2 regions of the Desulfosporosinus burensis genome follow, and region 1 is predicted to be linked to the other one. Evidence: a T-box and tRNA genes for the amino acid it is inferred to sense, from the RefSeq annotation. Region 1 holds a T-box; the other holds one or more tRNA genes.
What was found. The T-box of region 1 lies ahead of thrS (threonine--tRNA ligase). A T-box ahead of a tRNA ligase gene usually reads a tRNA of that ligase, here a tRNA-Thr.
Positions count from the first base shown of each region.

Region 2: it encodes a tRNA-Thr, which carries the amino acid that the T-box ahead of thrS (threonine--tRNA ligase) is inferred to sense. The anticodon was not compared.

Region 1 is NZ_BAAHYN010000024.1:17,897-27,737, forward strand. Features, by position in the region: gene pheT (phenylalanine--tRNA ligase subunit beta) at 1-1,701, opposite strand, end outside; gene pheS (phenylalanine--tRNA ligase subunit alpha) at 1,714-2,736, opposite strand; gene ACYQ3Q_RS26870 (TrmH family RNA methyltransferase) at 3,152-3,946, opposite strand; gene rplT (50S ribosomal protein L20) at 4,028-4,387, opposite strand; gene rpmI (50S ribosomal protein L35) at 4,416-4,613, opposite strand; gene infC (translation initiation factor IF-3) at 4,635-5,150, opposite strand; ribosomal protein L20 leader region at 5,180-5,311, opposite strand; gene thrS (threonine--tRNA ligase) at 5,476-7,398, opposite strand; T-box leader at 7,447-7,670, opposite strand; gene ytxC (sporulation protein YtxC) at 7,718-8,590, opposite strand; gene speE (polyamine aminopropyltransferase) at 8,996-9,841, opposite strand, start outside.
Region 2 is NZ_BAAHYN010000004.1:334,597-344,437, reverse strand. Features, by position in the region: gene cysE (serine O-acetyltransferase) at 1-740, shown strand, start outside; gene cysS (cysteine--tRNA ligase) at 637-2,070, shown strand; gene ACYQ3Q_RS09090 (Mini-ribonuclease 3) at 2,084-2,500, shown strand; gene thyX (FAD-dependent thymidylate synthase) at 2,523-3,209, shown strand; gene rlmB (23S rRNA (guanosine(2251)-2'-O)-methyltransferase RlmB) at 3,206-3,976, shown strand; gene sigH (RNA polymerase sporulation sigma factor SigH) at 4,278-4,928, shown strand; tRNA gene ACYQ3Q_RS09070 (tRNA-Thr) at 5,037-5,112, shown strand; tRNA gene ACYQ3Q_RS09065 (tRNA-Met) at 5,227-5,301, shown strand; gene rpmG (50S ribosomal protein L33) at 5,524-5,673, shown strand; gene secE (preprotein translocase subunit SecE) at 5,759-5,980, shown strand; gene nusG (transcription termination/antitermination protein NusG) at 6,023-6,550, shown strand; gene rplK (50S ribosomal protein L11) at 6,583-7,011, shown strand; gene rplA (50S ribosomal protein L1) at 7,092-7,784, shown strand; ribosomal protein L10 leader region at 7,833-7,965, shown strand; gene rplJ (50S ribosomal protein L10) at 7,990-8,517, shown strand; gene rplL (50S ribosomal protein L7/L12) at 8,575-8,949, shown strand; gene rpoB (DNA-directed RNA polymerase subunit beta) at 9,320-9,841, shown strand, end outside.

The DNA of each region.
Region 1 (9,841 bases):
TGCTACATTGCGAGCTGCTACATCAAGGAGTCCCGGTACTAAAGAGGTGCGCATGACACTGAGTTCATCCCGCAAGGGATTAAGCAATGGAATTGAATGTTGGGCACTTCCCCATTGTGCATCCGATTCTGCGCGAGTAAAGGTATAAGTCAGTACCTCATCCATTCCAGATTGAACTAGGGTTCTTCGCAAGCGGCGGCGGAATTCCTGCTCTGGGGTTCTACTGCCTTGAGTCAGATCTCCTTGAGGAAGGGTCGTTGGGATTTTGTCATAACCGATTAAGCGGGCCACTTCTTCCATAAGATCTTCTTCGATCTCAATGTCCGAGCGGTAAGCTGGAATCTCGACCTGGAATAATCCTTTTTGTTGCTTATACTCAAAGTTCAAATCCTCCAGGACTTGACGTATCTCATCTGTCTTAAGTATCACACCTAGCACGGTTGAAGCATGCTCTGCTGAGAGGCTAACTTGACGGCTAGAGGGAAGCTTCTTCACTTCATCGACGAAGGCAACAGGACGTCCAGCCCCTAATTCAAGGAGTAAATCACAAACTCGGCCGAGTGTAGCCACCATTCCGTGCGCATTAAGACCCTTTTCAAAGCGATTAGAGGCCTCCGACCTAAGTCCTAGTCGACGACTGGTGCGGCGAATGCTGACCTGAGAAAAATGAGCCGCTTCGATCATCAGCCGCTTTGTATCCTTCGTCACCTCACTATCTAAGCCACCCATGACGCCAGCCAAGCCCAAAGGAACATGGTCGTCTGCAATAAGCAAGGTGTCTGTTTGAAGGTTCCGCTCCACTCCATCTAAGGTGACGATTTTTTCCCCCGGATACGCACATCGGACGTGAACATCCCCCTGTATCTTATCTCGGTCGAAAGCATGCAGTGGTTGTCCCATTTCCATCATGCAGTAATTCGTAATATCGACAATATTATTAATGGGACGAACTCCAGCAGCCTTCAACCGTCTCTGCATCCATTCTGGAGAAGGTTCTATATGAACATCTTCAACCACTAGACCTGCATATCGCCAGCATAACTCTTCATCTTCGATGATAATCCGTAGATCCGTAGCCGTTGGCAAGGACAGTTCTTGATGATGGTCCGCCCATTTCGGCAAATGGGGCTTTTTCCTGGTAAGAGAAGCGACTTCACGAGCAACATTGATCATAGCTAAACAATCTGGTCGGTTGGGATATAGTTCCAAGTCCAAGACACTATCTTCACGTCCTAAATAACTGCCAAAGTTCTCTCCGACGGGCGCCTCAGGTGACAAAATAAGAATCCCGTCCACACTGCGCTCTAATCCTACTGTCTTATCCAGCAAAAGCTCTTCACGGGAACATAGCATACCCAGGGAGACAACCCCTCTAAGTTTTGACTTCCGAATAGTAAGCTCATTGGGAAGGGTTGCTCCCACCATAGCAACAGGAATCCGATCTCCTACTAATAAATTCTGCGCTCCAGTGACGATCGTCACCGATTCTTGACCCACATTAACGTCACATACTAAAAGTCGATCGGCATCCGGATGCTTCGTAAGACTGACTAGTTCTCCGATCACCACTTTTTCGAAACCTTTATTTAGATTCTCGACACCCTCTACTTCAATCCCACCACGGGTTAGGGTTTCCGCTAATTGTTCGGCACTCTGATCGACATCCACCAGCTCACGCAACCACTCCATACTGACTTTCATGACATTTCCCCCTTAAAACTGCTGCAAAAAGCGCAAATCATTATCAAATAAGAGTCTCATATCTTCAATCCCAAACTTCAGCATGGCAATACGCTCAACTCCCATACCAAAGGCAAAACCCGTCACTTCTTTTGGATCGTATCCGCCTGCTTCTAAAACCTTTGGATGAACCATTCCCGACCCCAAGACTTCAATCCAGCCGGTCCCTTTACAGAGACGGCATCCTACTCCCGCGCAAAGCATACAGGAAACATCCACTTCTGCACTGGGCTCTGTAAACGGGAAAAAGCTGGGTCTTAAACGAATCTCTCTAGATTCTCCAAACATTTGGCGAGAGAAATTTAAGAGAATCCCCTTAAGGTCTGACATGCGAATCCCATGATCCACTACAAGTCCTTCTACCTGGTGGAACATCGGAGAATGGGTTGCATCATCATCATTTCGATAGACTTTTCCCGGAGCAATGATTTTCACTGGAAGATGAGGAAAGAGCTTCTCCATCGTTCGAACCTGAACTGGAGAGGTTTGAGTGCGAAGCAAAATTTCTTCGGTAATATAGAAGGAATCCTGCATTTCACGAGCTGGATGTTCCTTCGGTAGATTAAGGGCTTCAAAGTTATAATAGTCCGACTCAATTTCGGGTCCTTCAGCAATTTGGAATCCCATACCTAAAAAGATATCTTCAATTTCTTCCATTACTTGGGTCAGAGGGTGATGATGTCCACGCGGAATACGCATTCCCGGTAATGTTATGTCGATGCGCTCCGAAGTCAACCTTTTCTCTAAGACCAAGGCTTCGAGCTCCGCACTACGCTCCTCCCAAGCTTGTTCTAAACGACTACGTACTTCATTAACCACTTGCCCCATAATCGGCCGTTCCTCAGGACTTAAGCTCCCCATTTGACGCAACATTGCAGTTAAAGTACCCTTTTTCCCGAGAATTTTCACTTTGAGCTCTTGGAGCGCTTCCGAACTCTCCAGCTCCTTCAGTACCCGTAACGTTTCCTCTCCAATGCGCTGTATTTCCTTTTTCAAGTTTAACCACCCTTTCCATTCAGACGCATTCCAACCCGATACATTCGGTGTCGTCGCCTTCGTTATATTGTTATTTTTAAAAAAGTCTTTAGATTTAGCTAAATAAAAAACACCCGCCCCTGCGAAAGGGACGAGAGTTCATTCTCGCGGTACCACCCTAGTTTGACCAAACCGGCCACACTTAAGTTCCTGTTAACGGAGGAGACCGGGTCTACCTACAAATCAGCAGACCACTCCCAGGTGAATTTTAACCTCTTCACATGATGAAGGAGGTGGATATCTTCTTAGCTGGCTCACAGTCTAGGCCACGCCTCCCTGAAAAGAAAAGACTCCATTTTAACCTGATCATCGTATTGTTATATGTAAATTTACGAAGAGAACGTTCACAGAAAATTATAGCATTCTCTACAGAGTTTTACAAGAAATCCCTTTGGCGTACAATTTCGTAGAGTAAGATACCCGTAGCCATGGCTACATTAAGGGACTCCACATTTTGAGCCATCGGTATCGTAACACGCTGAACATCCTCCGTTTTAAAGGATCGCGAAGGACCCTTGCCCTCATTCCCAACAATCAGCGCCAGTGGACCCTCTGATAAGGTGGTGCGGTAAACCGCTTCTCCCTGGATATCCCCCATGAAGACACTCAAACCGTGTTGATGACAAAATTCTAAGATATCTCCCGGTTGGCTTGAAGGCAGGATAATTAGCGAAAAAATAGCCCCCATCGTGCTGCGCAATACTTTAGAATTATAGACATCTACCGTCCCTGGGGTCATACAGACATAACGGACTCCTGCCGCCAACGCTGTACGCAAAATTGTGCCCAGATTTCCCGGATCCTGAATACCATCAATAATTAGCAAGACTGTTTGCTGGTCAATGGTTACCTCTGACCACGAGTGATTGGTTTGGCGTACAACCGCTAAAATCCCTTGCGGTTCTTCTGTCGCACTCATCTTGCGCAGAACCCGCTCATCCACTTCCTCAAAAGGGATACTTCGATCCCGTAACCCTTTTAGCAGAGACTGCCCGTCTAGTGGCTCACGGTCTAAACAAACATAGACCTTTTTGATCAGAGCATTTCTAGAAACTGCCTCCTCGACAAAGCGCCATCCTTCGACCACGAACAACTGAGCTTCTTCGCGAGCTTTACGTCGCTGTAAGGAGACAACATATTTTACCTGTTCATTCTGTAAAGACTCAATCATCCATGCACCTCCAGGAGCGAGTCAAGAAAGTTATACTTTCTGCCTAGTCCAAAAAGAGGATGCCTTCGCACCCTCTCTGTTTTAAGCCTTGATTTGTACCTTAGCGACATTGACAATTTCCGTAAACGCTGCAGCATCGCTGATTGCGAGTTCCGCCAGCATCTTGCGATTGACTGTAACTCCGGCTTTCTTCAAGCCGTCCATCATGCGACTATAGGATAAACCATTTATGCGGGCAGCTGCGTTGATTCTGGCGATCCAGAGCTTACGGAAGTTACCTTTGTTATCTTTTCTATGAGCATAGGAATAAGCTAAGGATTTTAGGACTTGTTCATTAGCTGGGCGGTAGAGTTTACTTTTTGCTCCACGGTATCCTTTAGCTAATTTTAATATTTTCTTGTGGCGAGCATGTTTGGTCATGCCTTTTTTTACACGGGCCATGTCAAAGACCTCCTTTTAACTCCAGTTTTTATAGATAAGCAATTAAATTTGCAATTCGTTTGGCATCAGATTTATGCATCACCGTAGATTTGCGCAAATTGCGTTTTGCCTTCGGCGACTTCTTCTCTAACATGTGGCTAGTGTATCCATGCATACGGATAATTTTGCCGGTTCCTGTTTTCTTAAAGCGCTTTGCTGCGCCTCGGTGGGTTTTCATTTTTGGCATTTCGTAATCCCCCTTTTGCTATTAATCGTGTTTGATTGAAGCTAAAATCATGATCATGTTTCGACCCTCAAGTTTTGCTTCGCGCTCAACCGTAGACTCGGCCTTACAAAACTCGGCGAGTCTCACGCATAAGGCTTTTCCAAGTTCCGGGTGGGTAACTTCCCTTCCACGGAACATGATCGTTACCTTTACTTTATCCCCCTCCAACAAAAAGCGTTGGGCGTTGCGGGCTTTGGTTTCGAAGTCGTGGTCCTCAATATTGGGACGCAACTTGACTTCTTTGATTTCCATGCTTTTTTGTTTTTTACGAGCTTCTTTGTCCCGTTTGGCTTGCTCGTATTTGTACTTGCCATAGTCCATTAGTTTGCAGACTGGGGGTTTGGCCGTCGGTGCAATCTCAACAAGATCTAACGATTTCTCGATTGCGAGGGTCAAGGCATCTCTAGTCGCCATGATCCCCAGTTGTTCCCCTTCTTCTCCGACGAGACGAACATCCCGAACCCGGATTTCGTCATTGAGTCTTAAGTCCTTGCTAATAAGAAACCACCTCCAAAATATTTATCAGCTCAAAACAAAAAAGACGGATGAATTACCACCCGTCTTCTATACAATCACGAGCAAAAATTAAGCTCAGGACCAGAAGATACCTTAACGACGAACGTCGTAAGGTGAGAAGCGGATGGCTTCTACTTGACTTAAACATCTTACATCAAAAGCTCTCTCCTGTCAATATAGTTATCTTTGGCATTTATTTACAAGTTACATCCAGATCTATTATCTTGACATCGGTTAATGATGCATGACCACACAATGGACATGCATCATCCTGCCATGTAATCCCTCAAATGCTTTTTTCTTAGGATTAGCCTTTTACAAGAAGTTTCTTACTCTTAATTTCTTCCAGGATTAACGTACTAAAGGCCTCAACCGCCATTTTTTCTCCGGCATCCCCCTGACCGTATCTGCGCACGGCCACCATATCAGAGTCAGCTTCCTGGTCCCCGACGACTAACGTATACGGAATCTTTTCAGTTTGAGCCTCTCGAATCTTATAGCTGATCTTTTCTTTGCGATCATCCGTTTCCACCCGAATATCCAGTTCATTGAGACGCGAAGCTAGGGATTTGGCATACTCATGGTGCCGCTCACTGATCGGCAGAATTCGAACCTGAGTTGGTGCCAGCCAGACAGGAAAGGCCCCTGCATAGTGCTCTGTCAGAAGTGCAATGAAGCGTTCGATACTTCCATACACAACCCGGTGAATCATGACTGGGCGATGCTTTTGACCGTCTTCACCGATATAGGATAAGTCAAACTTCTCAGGCATTTGAAAATCAAGTTGAATCGTTCCACACTGCCAGGTCCGATCGAGGCAATCCTTGACATGAAAATCGATTTTAGGTCCATAGAACGCTCCATCACCCGGATTAATCTTGTATTCGATTCCCTTATCTTCTAAGGCATCTTGAAGCGCCTTGGTGGCGGTTTCCCAATCCTCATCTGAACCCATGGAATCTTCAGGCCGGGTCGACAATTCCACTTTATACTCAAAACCAAACACTTTATAGAAATAGTCAACTAGTTCTATAACCCCAATGAGTTCTTCATTGATTTGAGAAGGAAGCATGAAAATATGCGCATCATCCTGAGTAAAGTTTCGAACACGTAGTAAGCCGTGGAGTGCACCCGAAAGTTCATGGCGATGTACAAGGCCCAGTTCCCCGACACGAAGCGGGAGGTCACGATAACTGCGCATTTTTGTCTTATACATGATCATGCCACCTGGACAGTTCATGGGTTTTACGCAAAAGTCCTGGTCATCAATTTCTGTGAAATACATGTTTTCCTTATAATGATTCCAGTGACCGGATTGTTCCCACATCGAACGATTCAGAATAATTGGGGTCTTAATCTCCTGGTACCCGCGTCGACGGTGTTCCTGTCGCCAAAAATCCTCCAGCGCATTGCGTAAGATCATGCCTTTAGGATGGAAAAATGGAAAACCGGGGCCCTCTTCGTGTAGGCTAAAGAGATCAAGCTCTAGACCGAGCTTACGATGGTCACGTCGCTTGGCTTCTTCCAACTTGAACAAGTGGTCTTCCAGATCTGCTGGTTTAGCAAATACGGTTCCATAGATGCGTTGAAGCATTTTATTCTTTTCACTCCCGCGCCAATAAGCACCCGCTAAGCTCATCAGCTTAAAGGCCTTAATATTAGCCGTGGAGGGAAGATGTGGCCCTGCACAAAGGTCTGTGAAGTTCCCTTGAGTGTACATTGAAATCGTAGCATCCTCAGGAAGGCCCTCAATGAGTTCAACCTTATATTTCTCTCCCAATGCACCAAAGTGAGAAAGTGCCTCAGCTCGGGTGACTTCTCTCCGTTGGAAAGAATGCTTTTCCTTGATAAGACGGTTCATTTCCTTCTCTATACTTACCAGATCCTCAGGAGTAAACACATGTTCAGAGTCAAAGTCATAGTAATACCCCTTGGCAATCGCAGGTCCAATTCCAAATTTTGTCCCTGGAAAAAGATTCCCTACGGCCTCGGCCATTAAATGGGCTGTGGAATGCCTTAAAACGTCTAACCCTTCGTCACTATCTATGGTTATGATCTCCACCGCCGCATCTTCCGTAAGTGGATAGGAAAGGTCCTTCGTCTTATCATTGACTTTCCCGGCTACCGCAACTTTCGCCAGTCCCCGAGAGATAGAAGATGCGAGTTCTACTATTGTCGTTCCTGGTTCAACCTCGCGAATTGAGCCGTCTTTTAAGGTGACCTTAAGCATTGATTTCACTCCTTAGTAAATTATTAAAAATAAAAAACTCTCGTCCCTGACAGGGACGAGAGTTCTACTCCCGTGGTTCCACCCAATTGAAAGGTTTAATATCGCACCTCTCACTCGATTTCCCTTAACGCGGGGTACGGCAGAGCTTACTAAAGTTCAGCCCAACACTCAAGGGTGGTTTTCTCCTGTGCGTCCGTGAGGAAAGCTTACAGCCTAGGCATTCCATCTCTTCCACGGTAGTTTCAGGATACTCTCCCTTTCAACGATTTTGACTAGATTTAACGAACTGACTTATTATAACAAGCCAATCTCATTTTTGTCAAAACTTTTCACATAGGGAACAACCTTGACAATCACAGACTCGATCTCCAAAAACACTCCGGATTGTTTGCAAGGTATCTTTGTAACCATCATAACGTATGTGCAGCGTAATTTGACGAGGTGCAACGGCTATTAAGGCACTGACCAATAGATCTTCATACCCTAGCTCATGAATATTGTCAAGCTGATAGTCTTCAAGGAACTGATGGGTTACTTGAACTCCTTCATTGTTATAGAGATGAAACTTACCTTTTGGTGTCATTCCGACATGTAAAAATTCCAGACGAGGTCTTTGACTCTCTACGAAGTGCTTTAACAGTTGGATAAATTCTAAATACTCTTTTTCAATAACGTACTCATCAATAGCATACTCCACTGCTTTGGATACTTCGTTTTTATACTCTTGTGCACGAAACCGTAAAAAACCCTCTATGTCAAAAACTGCGCTCTGATCTAAGCAACTTAAAATCTGGGTAACTAGGATTGTTTTACGGTTAACGCGATAACCACGAACTTGCCCTAGTCCTTGATTCAAATAGTCCACAGCCTTGTTGAGTATTATTTGCCAATTGGTTTCTTTTAAGTATTGCTTTTTTTTAAGTATTTGAACGATGTGGTCTCTTTCCCAATGCTGCAAAATCGTTTCTGCCAAGGCATTCGCTAAATAATAACGATGGATTTTTTGTACCATTCGCTCATTTTCAGTTTCATCCAACGAATTCTCTTGGAACTGACACTTAATGATCCAGCGTTTTCCCTGCTTATGTTCCACGATTTGAAAGGGGAGTTTTTCACGGTCGCGCAGTTCGAGTAAACGTGCACAGATGCTCTCCCGGTAGTATTGCGTTCCTAATTGCACGGAATGTTCCACTGGCACCCCTCCATAGTAAAGTATATGACCTTTTCTAAGGCATATTTCGGTTCGGCCAATCTATCAGCACTTTTTATTTTCGAAATACTTGGCACATTCCTTAATATTTCCAGAAACGCAATGTTTCATTCTTTTGCTATATGTACTGAATAATAAGCAAAGGGGTGCCTTCCGGCACCCCTTTGCTTATACTTTCTCAACTTAGCACAAAAGCCTCCCTGTTAAGGGAGACTTTCAGCTAATATATTATTTATTATTTACACTCTACATTTAGAACCATAGACGGTCACCAAGCCTTTTCACGACAATACCTATACCTCTTTTAAAAATGACGCTAACCTCTGGATAAGTTCAACTAGATTTCAGCAGGAGTAGAACTCCGCCTGAAGTAAGTTTCTATTTCTATTATTCCCCTGCATTTACCAGTAAATCTAGTACGTAGTTAGGCAGAGCAAAGCTTCCTCTATGAATCTCAGTGTTATAGTACTTTGTTTTCAATCCGAGACTGTTCCAAGCCTGGTCGTCAAGATCTGTCAGTGGATCATAAGTTTTAGAGGCAAAACCAAACAGCCAGTGACCTGAAGGATAAGTTGGAATGTGTGCTTGATAAACCCTACAAACCGGGAAATAGTCCTGAATACGCTTATGAGCTCTTTGCATGGACTTAGCATACTCATTATAATAGGGGCTTTCATGCTGGTTAACCAGGATGCCATCCTCTTTTAAAGCCTTAGAGCAGTTGCCATAAAATTCTTTAGTAAACAGCCCTTCCCCTGGTCCGAAGGGATCGGTCGAATCAACGATAATTAAATCATACTCGTTTGCTTTGGAGCGAACAAATTTTAGTCCGTCTTCAAAATACAGGTTTACTCTTGGGTCATCCAACTTGCAGGCGGTCTGGGGCAAATATTCTCTACACACATCCACAACCATTTTATCTATTTCCACCATGTCAATATTTTCAATGGTACTATAGCGCGTCAGTTCTCTTACCGTTCCGCCATCGCCTGCGCCGATCACCAAGACATTCTTAATCTTTGGGTTAGTGGCCATAGGCACATGAACAATCATATCATGATAAATAAATTCGTCCTTTTCAGTAACCATCATTAAGCCGTCCAGGGTAAAAAAGGTACCGAATTCTTTAGAGATAAAGACGTCGATTCTCTGGAACTCGCTCTGACCTGTATAAAGGGGCTTATCCACTTTAATGGAAAAGCGAACGTTGTCTGTGTGCGGTTCGGTATACCA
Region 2 (9,841 bases), on a different contig from region 1:
TTCAGCAGATAAGGCGCGATATTCGAGTTATTTTTGAGCGTGATCCAGCAGCCAAAAGTATTTGGGAGGTTATATTCTGTTATCCAGGGTTTCATGCTGTGCTTATTCACCGAATGGCTCATTGGTTGTATCTGCGTAATCTAGTGCTCTTGCCGCGAATGATCTCTCAGCTCTCCCGCTTTCTGACTGGGATTGAAATCCATCCGGGTGCGAAGATCGGGCAAGGTCTCTTTATTGACCATGGCACGGGGGTGGTCATCGGCGAAACTGCGGAAGTAGGTGATAACGTTACCTTATACCAGGGAGTAACCTTAGGTGGAACCGGTAAAGAGAAGGGTAAGCGGCATCCGACCATTGGAAATAATGTGGTGATTGGGGCAGGGGCCAGAGTATTAGGTTCTTTCAAAGTTGGAGATAATGTAAAAATCGGAGCAGGTTCGGTGGTTAATAAACCTGTCCCAAGTGACACAACAGTTGTGGGGGTTCCGGGCCGAATTGTCCTGCACCATGGGGTTCCGATTAAAGACCCGGATTTAAGACATGATGACCTACCCGATCCAGTGAATGAGATGCTAAGGTGCTTGATGCAGCGTGTTGAATATTTAGAACAACGATTAAAGGAGGAGAGTCGATACAATGTCTTTGAAATTATACAACACAATGACCCGCCAAAAGGAACTGTTTCAACCACGAGAGAGCAACAAAGTTGCAATGTATGTCTGCGGACCGACGACGTATAACTATTTTCATGCTGGGAATGGGCGGATGTTTGTCGTATTTGACATGATTAGGCGTTATTTTATGTATAAAGGCTACGACGTTCGTTACATACAGAACTTTACGGATGTGGATGATAAGATTATTCAACGAGGGAACGTCGAAGGAATGGAACCACTGGCTTTAGGCCAGAAATATATTGTCGAATATTTCAAGGATGCCCAAGCCTTAAATCTTCTTCCGGCGACTATACACCCCAAGGCTACAGAGCATATTCCAGAAATGATCGAGATCATTCAAGGTCTTATCGATACGGGGTTAGGGTATGAAGTGGAGGGAGATGTTTACTTTGCGGTGGATCATTTCCCGAACTACGGGAAACTATCTGGGAGAACCCTCGAGGATATGAAGGCTGGAGCAAGGGTCGAGGTGGATGAACGAAAACACCATCCGATGGACTTTGCACTTTGGAAAAAGGCAAAGCCTGGAGAACCGGCTTGGGAAAGTCCGTGGGGTAAAGGACGCCCAGGTTGGCACATTGAGTGCACTGCTATGTCCTTAAAATATCTAGGAGCAGACTTCGATATTCACGGTGGAGGAGAGGATCTAGCTTTCCCTCATCATGAAAACGAGATTGCCCAAACAGAAGGGTACCTGAAAGGTCAGACCTTCGCCCGTTATTGGATGCATAATGCCTTTCTTACCATTAATCAAGAAAAAATGTCAAAATCCTTAGGGAACTTTTTTACAGTCCGGGAGTTGCTCGAAAATTCTACGGGGGAAGTTATTCGCTTTTATTTACTGGGAACGCATTATCGCAGTCCCTTAGACTTTAGTGAGCAAAACTTAGTCATGGCCCAAAAAGGGTTGGAGCGGTTGCAAACCAGTGTTCGTTTGGCCCAAGAAGTCTTGGATCGAGAAGGCTCATCTAACAACAAACAAACGCAAGCTGAATTATTGAAGGCGGCTAAGGATGCCCGTGAAGTGTTTGAAAAGGCCATGGATGATGACTTTAATTCAGCTTTGGCTTATGCCGCGCTCTTTGAATTAGCCAAGATAATGAATGGGTATGTTCAGGAACATCCTGCCCCTTCGGAAGGATTGGTACAGGCTCAAAAGACCCTATTAGAGCTTGGAGCGGTACTTGGCTTTGATTTACTTCATCCTGAGAATGTTCACGTCGAAAACGAGGAAATGCTCGCTCAAGTAATGGAGGTCGTTTTGCAGATTCGTTCACGATCTCGCCAGAAAAAAGATTGGGAAATGGCAGATTTTATTCGAGATGGACTGAAGGAAAAGGGTATCCTTATCGAAGATACTCCACAAGGTGCCAGGTGGCAAATTAAGAAGTAGTGAAAGGTGACGTATGCGAAATTGGCAAGAAATGAATGCCTTAACTCTAGCGTATTTAGGAGATGCAGTCTATGAGCTTTGGGTTCGTACGCATTTATTAGAACTGGGGCATGAAAAGGTCAGGGAACTTCATAAGCAGGCCGTTAGCTATGTGCGTGCAAGTACTCAGGCTCGGGTTTTACACGCTCTTTTGCCAGAGCTTAACGAGGTTGAACAGCAAGTCGTTCTGCGCGGACGAAATGCCAAGGGCGGGCATCCAAAAAACGTTGATGTTGTAACTTATCGTCATGCAACTGCGTTTGAAAGCCTGGTGGGCTATTGGCAATTGAACGGCCAAAGCGAGCGCATGGGATGGGCGTTTAGTCATGTGGATAGGATTCTTCTTCATGAAGGAGCGGAGAAAGACATCGTCGCTTCGGAGAGTAAGTAAGAGGAGAGAGGGGAATCTTTCGATGAGGGTAGAACTAATTCAGCACACTCCAGATCCAGAGAAAGTAGTAGCTGCAGCTGCTCGCTTATGTTACTCAGCAGACCCGGTATCCGATTTATTAGATCAATTAGACGATGATAGGGTGGCAAGTTTTGTCCGAAAGTTGCAGGAAATGGGTCATCTTTCTCCTTTTGAACATGTGAGTTTTCAATTTTCAATCGATGGCGTTTCAAGAGCCCTATCTCATCAGCTTGTGCGCCATCGAATTGCTAGTTATTCTCAACGTTCTCAGCGCTATGTCGCTGAGAAGGGATTTAAGTTTGTTATTCCACCGAGTGTAAAACGGAATCCGGAGGCCTTAGAACGTTTTGAGATGGTTATGGCTCGTCTACAGGAGGACTATCAGGAACTTTTGAATTGCGTGCCAGCCGAGGATGCACGCTATGTTTTACCGAACGCTTGTACCACTTCTCTGATGGCTTCATTTAACGTCCGATCGTTATTGAATTTCTTTGAACATCGAACCTGTATAAGAGCTCAGTGGGAGATTCGTTCTTTGGCAGAAAAGATGTTGGAGTTAGTTCGGGAGGTAGCTCCAAATCTCTTCTGCGAAGCAGGTCCAACCTGCATCACTAGGGGAGTCTGTCATCAGGGTACTTATAGTTGCGGAAGATTAAAAACCCTCGAAGGAAAGAAGGAAGCTACTTGAACGACGAAATGGTTTATGGAAAAAATCCCGTGATAGAACTTTTAAAAAGCGGAAAACCCATTAATAAAGTCCTCTTTCTTGCGGAAGGACCCAGCGGGCGGAATCAAGACATTGTTGCTTTGCTGCATGAACGAAATATTCCGTATCAATTTGTGGACCGTCAGACTCTAGACCGCTTGACCAATCGTGAACGGCACCAGGGAATGCTTGCTTATGTCGCGGCAAGGGAGTATGCCACTATTGAGGATATCCTAGCCGTGGCTGAGGAGCGGCAAGAGGACCCCTTTATATTAATGCTTGATGAGATCGAAGACCCCCATAACTTGGGGGCATTGCTGAGAACAGTGGACGCTGTCGGGGCCCATGGGGTGATTATTCCAAAACGTCGAAGTGTTACCTTGACAGGTACAGTAGCCAAAACCTCGGCAGGGGCAGTGGAACATGTGCTAGTGGCCCGAGTTAGCAATTTGGTTCAAACACTAAAAGACTTGAAGAAGAGAGGGTGTTGGGTATCTGGGGCAGAAGCAGGAGGAAAAGCTGTTTTTGAAGCAGATCTCACTGGTTCTCGAGTCATCGTCATTGGCAGCGAGGGAAAAGGTATCAGCCGTTTACTCCGAGAAAGTTGTGACGAGATTGTCAGTATACCTATGAAAGGTAAGGTCAGTTCCTTAAACGCTAGCGTTGCAGGGTCGATCATGCTTTATGAAGTACTTAGACAAAGAGCAAGTTCAAGGCGCGAAGCGCGAGGGGTAAAGCAAGAGGGGTAAAGCACGAGGCGCGATGGACGAAACACGGGGTGAGGTGTGATTTTGAAAACTTTAACTTCCAAACAATACCAACTTGAATTTAGCCCCTAGTGTCTCGAAGCCCCTGAATAGCTACGTTTGCAGAGAACTCCGGGCCTCAATCTTCTGACTTGGCGCCTTGAGCCTCGCTAATAGCGACAGAAGAACCAAAACTTCGCCTTGACGCTTTTCTTTAGGGTCGAGTATAATGATAATGTTCTCGTGGACGAGGGCTACGCGAGATAGCGTCTTCTTCTTGACGACATTGTAGGGGGGATCAACTTTGACTCTTCAAGCCCAATCAGAACTAACAGAGTGCGAGATCATCGACGTAATCGTGGATGAAGAGGTAGTTGAGCTTGCCAAGGAAGGCGACGCTATAGCACTAGAGTACTTAATTAACAAATATAAAAACTTTGTTAGGGCAAAAGCACGTTCGTACTTTCTTATTGGAGCTGATCGTGAAGATATTATCCAAGAGGGTATGATTGGACTCTATAAGGCAATCCGGGATTTTCGGGGTGACAAACTCTCGTCCTTTCGGGCCTTTGCCGAATTATGCATAACTCGTCAGATCATTACGGCGATTAAAACTGCAACAAGGCAAAAGCATATTCCGCTAAACTCCTATGTATCCCTAAACAAACCCATTTATGACGAAGATTCTGACAGAACTCTACTTGATGTGATATCGGGAACTCGAATTACAGATCCTGAAGAACTCATTATTAGTCGAGAAGAATTTGACGACATTGAGGAAAAAATGGGCGAAATCCTAAGTTCGCTTGAATGGAAAGTATTAATGTCCTACTTAGAAGGAAAGTCTTACCAGGAAATTGCAGTAGATTTAAAGAGGCATGTAAAGTCGATTGACAACGCGTTGCAGAGGGTCAAGAGAAAACTTGAGCGTTACCTCGAACGACGCGATGGATAATTTTACCTAAAATAAATTACTTGCATTCTGTATTAATAAGTGGTAAACTGCAATAGTGCTTAGCGATGAATGATCTAGCAAAGAGATCATTCTTTTGCAACGGACAATGCCGACGTAGCTCAATTGGTAGAGCAACTGATTTGTAATCAGTAGGTTGCGGGTTCGAGTCCCATCGTTGGCTCCATCAACAATTTGAGGATTGTAGGGTCAAGACGCAATCGATGCTTTTATGCCGGATGGTAACTTTGCTGGATGAGTGGATGTCGAAACGCCACTTAGTACAATCGCCAAAGATCGTCGCGGGGTGGAGCAGTGGTAGCTCGTCGGGCTCATAACCCGAAGGTCGTCGGTTCAAATCCGGCCCCCGCAACCAAGTAATCTTAGACAGCAAGGCTGTCTTTTTTGTTATACGCTTTATCGGAAAATTTTGCCAGTGCATAAGTGCAACTAAGGCGGCCGCCTTCGCTGAAGCTCGGCACCAGCCAAGTTTTCTTTATAAGACTTTTCTCTTGACAGTGGAATTGTCTTATGATAAAGTATTTTGAGTAACCGATTAAAATACAGCGTCCTACCGTTGTCCGGGAGGTGTTCGTGAATGCGTGTTGGCATTATATTAGCGTGTACGGATTGCAAGCACCGTAACTATGCTACGATGAAGAATAAGAAAAATAACCCTGATCGCTTGGAAGCTCAAAAGTTTTGCAAGTTCTGCAAAAGCCATACTCTCCATAAGGAAACCAAGTAATTTTTTTTTTGCAATGGTTTAAAGGTACGCCAGGAGGCGTTGTCACTGGTTGATGGCATCGATGTCGTGTTAAGGATGTGAAGTGATGGGCGAGTTGAAGAAACCGGCTAATGCTCAGCGTCAGAAGGAAAAGGCTGCGGAGTATTTCCGCGGGGTTTTGAGCGAGTTAAAAAAGGTTCATTGGCCAAGCCGTATGCAATTGCTCACCTACACAGGAGTTGTGTTCTTAGCGGTGACGATTGTATCCATTCTAATGTGGATTGTGGATAGTGGTCTAAGCGCGGTCTTGACCAAGCTGCTGCCCTAACTGGCGAGTTTCTGCGGCAGAGTCTGAGGAGGTCCCTGGGAAATGGCAAAAGATTGGTTTGTTATTCATACGTACTCTGGCTATGAGAACAAAGTAAAGATGAATCTTGAAAAACGAGTCGAATCCATGAACATGGAAGAAAAGATCTTCCGAGTACTTGTTCCGATGGAAGATGAAATCGAGTTCAAGAACGGAAAGCAGAAAATTACGAAGCGTAAAGTATACCCGGGTTATGTACTCGTGGAAATGGAAATGACTGATGATTCATGGTATGTAGTGCGTAATACCCCTGGTGTAACTGGCTTCGTTGGAACTGGTACTAAGCCGATTCCATTGCTGGAAACTGAAGTAATCAAGATTTTGCAACAGATGGGAATGGATGAGATCCATACTCGGATTGAATTTGAGATTAATCAAAGTGTCCAGGTCATCGCAGGTCCCTTTAAGGATTTTGTTGGGGTAGTCCGCGAGATTCTTGCTGACAAAGCGAAATTGCGTGTTGAAGTATCCATGTTTGGGCGAGAGACTCCGGTTGAACTTGAATTCACACAAGTTCAAAAACTAGATTAATAAGATTATCCTATCAAGGAGGTGTAATGACAATGGCGAAAAAAGTAATTGGGATGGTAAAATTAGCGATAACAGCAGGAAAAGCGACACCGGCACCTCCAGTTGGTCCGGCTCTAGGTCAGCATGGAGTCAATATTATGGGCTTCTGCAAAGAATACAATGAGCGCACAAAGGATCAAGCAGGCTTAATTATTCCGGTTGAGATTACAGTCTATGAGGATCGCTCCTTTACCTTTATTACCAAAACACCACCAGCCGCTGTGCTATTGAAGAAAATGGCTAACATCAATTCAGGCTCGGCTGAACCAAATCGTAAAAAAGTTGCAAGTCTTCCAAAATCAAAAGTTCGCGAAATCGCGGATATTAAGATGAAGGATCTGAACGCAGCAAGTATCGAAGCAGCAATGCGCATGGTTGAAGGTACGGCGCGAAGTATGGGTATCGATATCGTTGAAGGTTAAAGATAGTTCATGCTTCTGACAGTAGGACTAAATTAATTGTGGGAGGGCTTAGCCCGCATTACCACTAGGAGGTTAAAAGAATGGCTAAAGTTGGAAAAAGGTATCAGGAAGCTATTAAGTCGTTTGAACGCGCGACACTCTATGAGCCCACAGAGGCCATAGAAATTGTGAAAGCTAACGCAAAAGCGAAATTTGACGAAACAGTTGAAGTTGCCTTCAAATTAGGTATTGATACCCGTCATGCAGACCAACAAATTCGTGGTGCAATTGTGCTCCCGAATGGCACGGGTAAAACCCGGTCAGTTTTGGTATTTGCTAAAGGGGATAAAGCCAAGGAAGCAGAGTTAGCTGGCGCAGATTTTGTTGGAGCCGAGGATATGATTGCGAAGATCGAGCAAGGTTGGTTCGGCTTCGAAGTCGTTGTTGCAACTCCAGACATGATGGGCATGGTAGGTAAATTGGGACGAGTTCTCGGACCAAAAGGACTTATGCCAAACCCTAAAACTGGAACAGTTACCCCTGATGTAACTCGTGCGATCAAAGAGATTAAAGCTGGTAAGATTGAATACCGCGCAGAAAAGTCAGGTATTATCCATGCTCCGATCGGTAAAGTATCGTTTGGCACGGAACAACTATTTGAGAACTACCGTACATTAGCGGAAACTTTAGTGAAAGCGAAGCCTTCTGCTGCTAAGGGTCAGTTTATTCGAAGTGTTACAGTCACCTCGACAATGGGTCCTGGTGTACGAATTAACCCTCTGAAAGCACTCTAATAGTTTTTTGGTTCTTGACATTGTTTTGCAAGTAGGATATGCTTACCAAGATTTAAATAAAGTCCGCTGTAGAAAGCAGGTGCCGTAAGGCTTAATGTCCTGCCGAGGTTGGAAGACTAGCCGATAGATACTTATTTGGCATTCTTAACCTCTGCAACAGCGGAGGTTTTTTGATGAGTTTATCAGAAGGAAGGAGGTACACAGAATGCCTAATTTTGAAGAAAAAGGTCTGGTTGTCTCGGAGATTAAGGAAAAGCTCCAGCAAGCTTCCGGGGTTGTCTTAGCAGATTATCGTGGACTGACCGTAGCCCAAGTAACGCAATTGCGTTCTCAACTGCGCCAAGCAGGAGTAGAGTATCGGGTTATGAAAAATACACTCGTGCGTCGTGCTGCTGATGAACTAGGGGTTGAAGGGCTCGATTCTTATCTTAAAGGGCCAACAGCGCTAGCTTTTAGTGCAGATCCTGTCGCTCCAGCTAAAGTGTTAATGGAATTTGCCAAAGTTAATAAACTGAAGAAATTCCAAATTAAAGCTGGTGTCTTAGAAGGGAAAGTAATTGGGCCTGAGGGTGTTAAAGCTCTAGCCGATCTACCGTCCCGCGAAGTGCTGCTCACTATGGTTTTACGCGGAATGCAGGCTCCTCTTGTTGGTATGGTCAATGTTCTCCAAGGGCCGATCCGAAAAATGGGATACGCATTGGAAGAGGTACGCAAACTCAAGGAAGCTCAATAATTTAATAGTTTGAGTAATTTATAAGAAAAGCTTCATAATATTAAGGGGGAAATAAAAATGTCTAAAGTAAATGAAATTCTCGAAAGTGTTAAAGGTCTAACTGTCCTCGAATTATCCGAACTCGTAAAGGCATTCGAAGTAGAATTTGGTGTAAGTGCAGCTGCTCCTGTAGCTGTTGCTGGTGTGGCTGCAGTTGCAGTGGCTGAAGAAGTTGAAGAGAAAACCGAATTCGACGTTATGCTCATGAACTGTGGAGCTTCCAAAATTGGAGTTATCAAAGTAGTACGTGAAGCAACTGGCTTAGGTCTCAAAGAAGCTAAAGATCTCGTTGACAATGCTCCAAAGGCAGTCAAAGAGAAAATCTCCAAAGATGAAGCAGAAGCTTTAAAGGCTAAATTAACTGAAGCTGGTGCGACTGTAGAAGTTAAGTAAGTTTAGTAATAGAGAAGGTACTCTCTCTTGGAGGGTACCTTCTTCTTTGTTTTATTCAATTAAAATACTTCAAAAGAATATGGTAAATTGAACGAAAAGAAGCTTAGAAATTACTTGACAACATACTCTGATTTTGTTATACTTTATAAATGTTACTATGGATAATTGGAATTTATTACGTAATAAGTCCATGGTATGGCAATCAATGCAAGCATTAGATAATAAGGAGACATTATCTTTGAAATTGTCGGAATGATGGTGGAACATCATAAACAGTTAAGCGAGGTTCTTTTTAAGGCCTTGCTTTTGGCTGTATATGTCAATATATTATCCTCAATGAGAGAAAACCGCACTGAGGGGTGAAACGTACATGTTCTATCCTGTTAAGGTTGGGACGAGAGAACGCTGGAGTTATTCCAGAATTCGAGAAGTCCTAGACATGCCAAATTTGATTGAAATCCAGCAGAACTCCTATCGTTGGTTTCTTGATGAAGGGTTGCGCGATATGTTCCGCGATATTTCGCCGATTCAAGATTTCACAGGCAATCTCGTTTTGGAATTTGTTGATTATAGCTTAGGAGAAGCTAAATACCAGGTGGAGGAATGCAAGGAACGTGATGTTACCTTTGCAGCACCTCTGCGAGTAAAGGTACGTCTGATTAACAAGGAAACTGGTGAAGTAAAAGAACAGGAAGTCTTTATGGGGGATTTCCCGTTGATGACAGACAAGGGCACCTTTATTATCAATGGAGCCGAACGGGTTATTGTCAGCCAACTTGTAAGATCACCGGGAGTCTACTATGCTGAGCAAATTGATCCGAGCGGGAAGAAGCTCTTTGGAGCAACGGTAATTCCGAATCGTGGGGCATGGCTAGAATTTGAAACGGATATC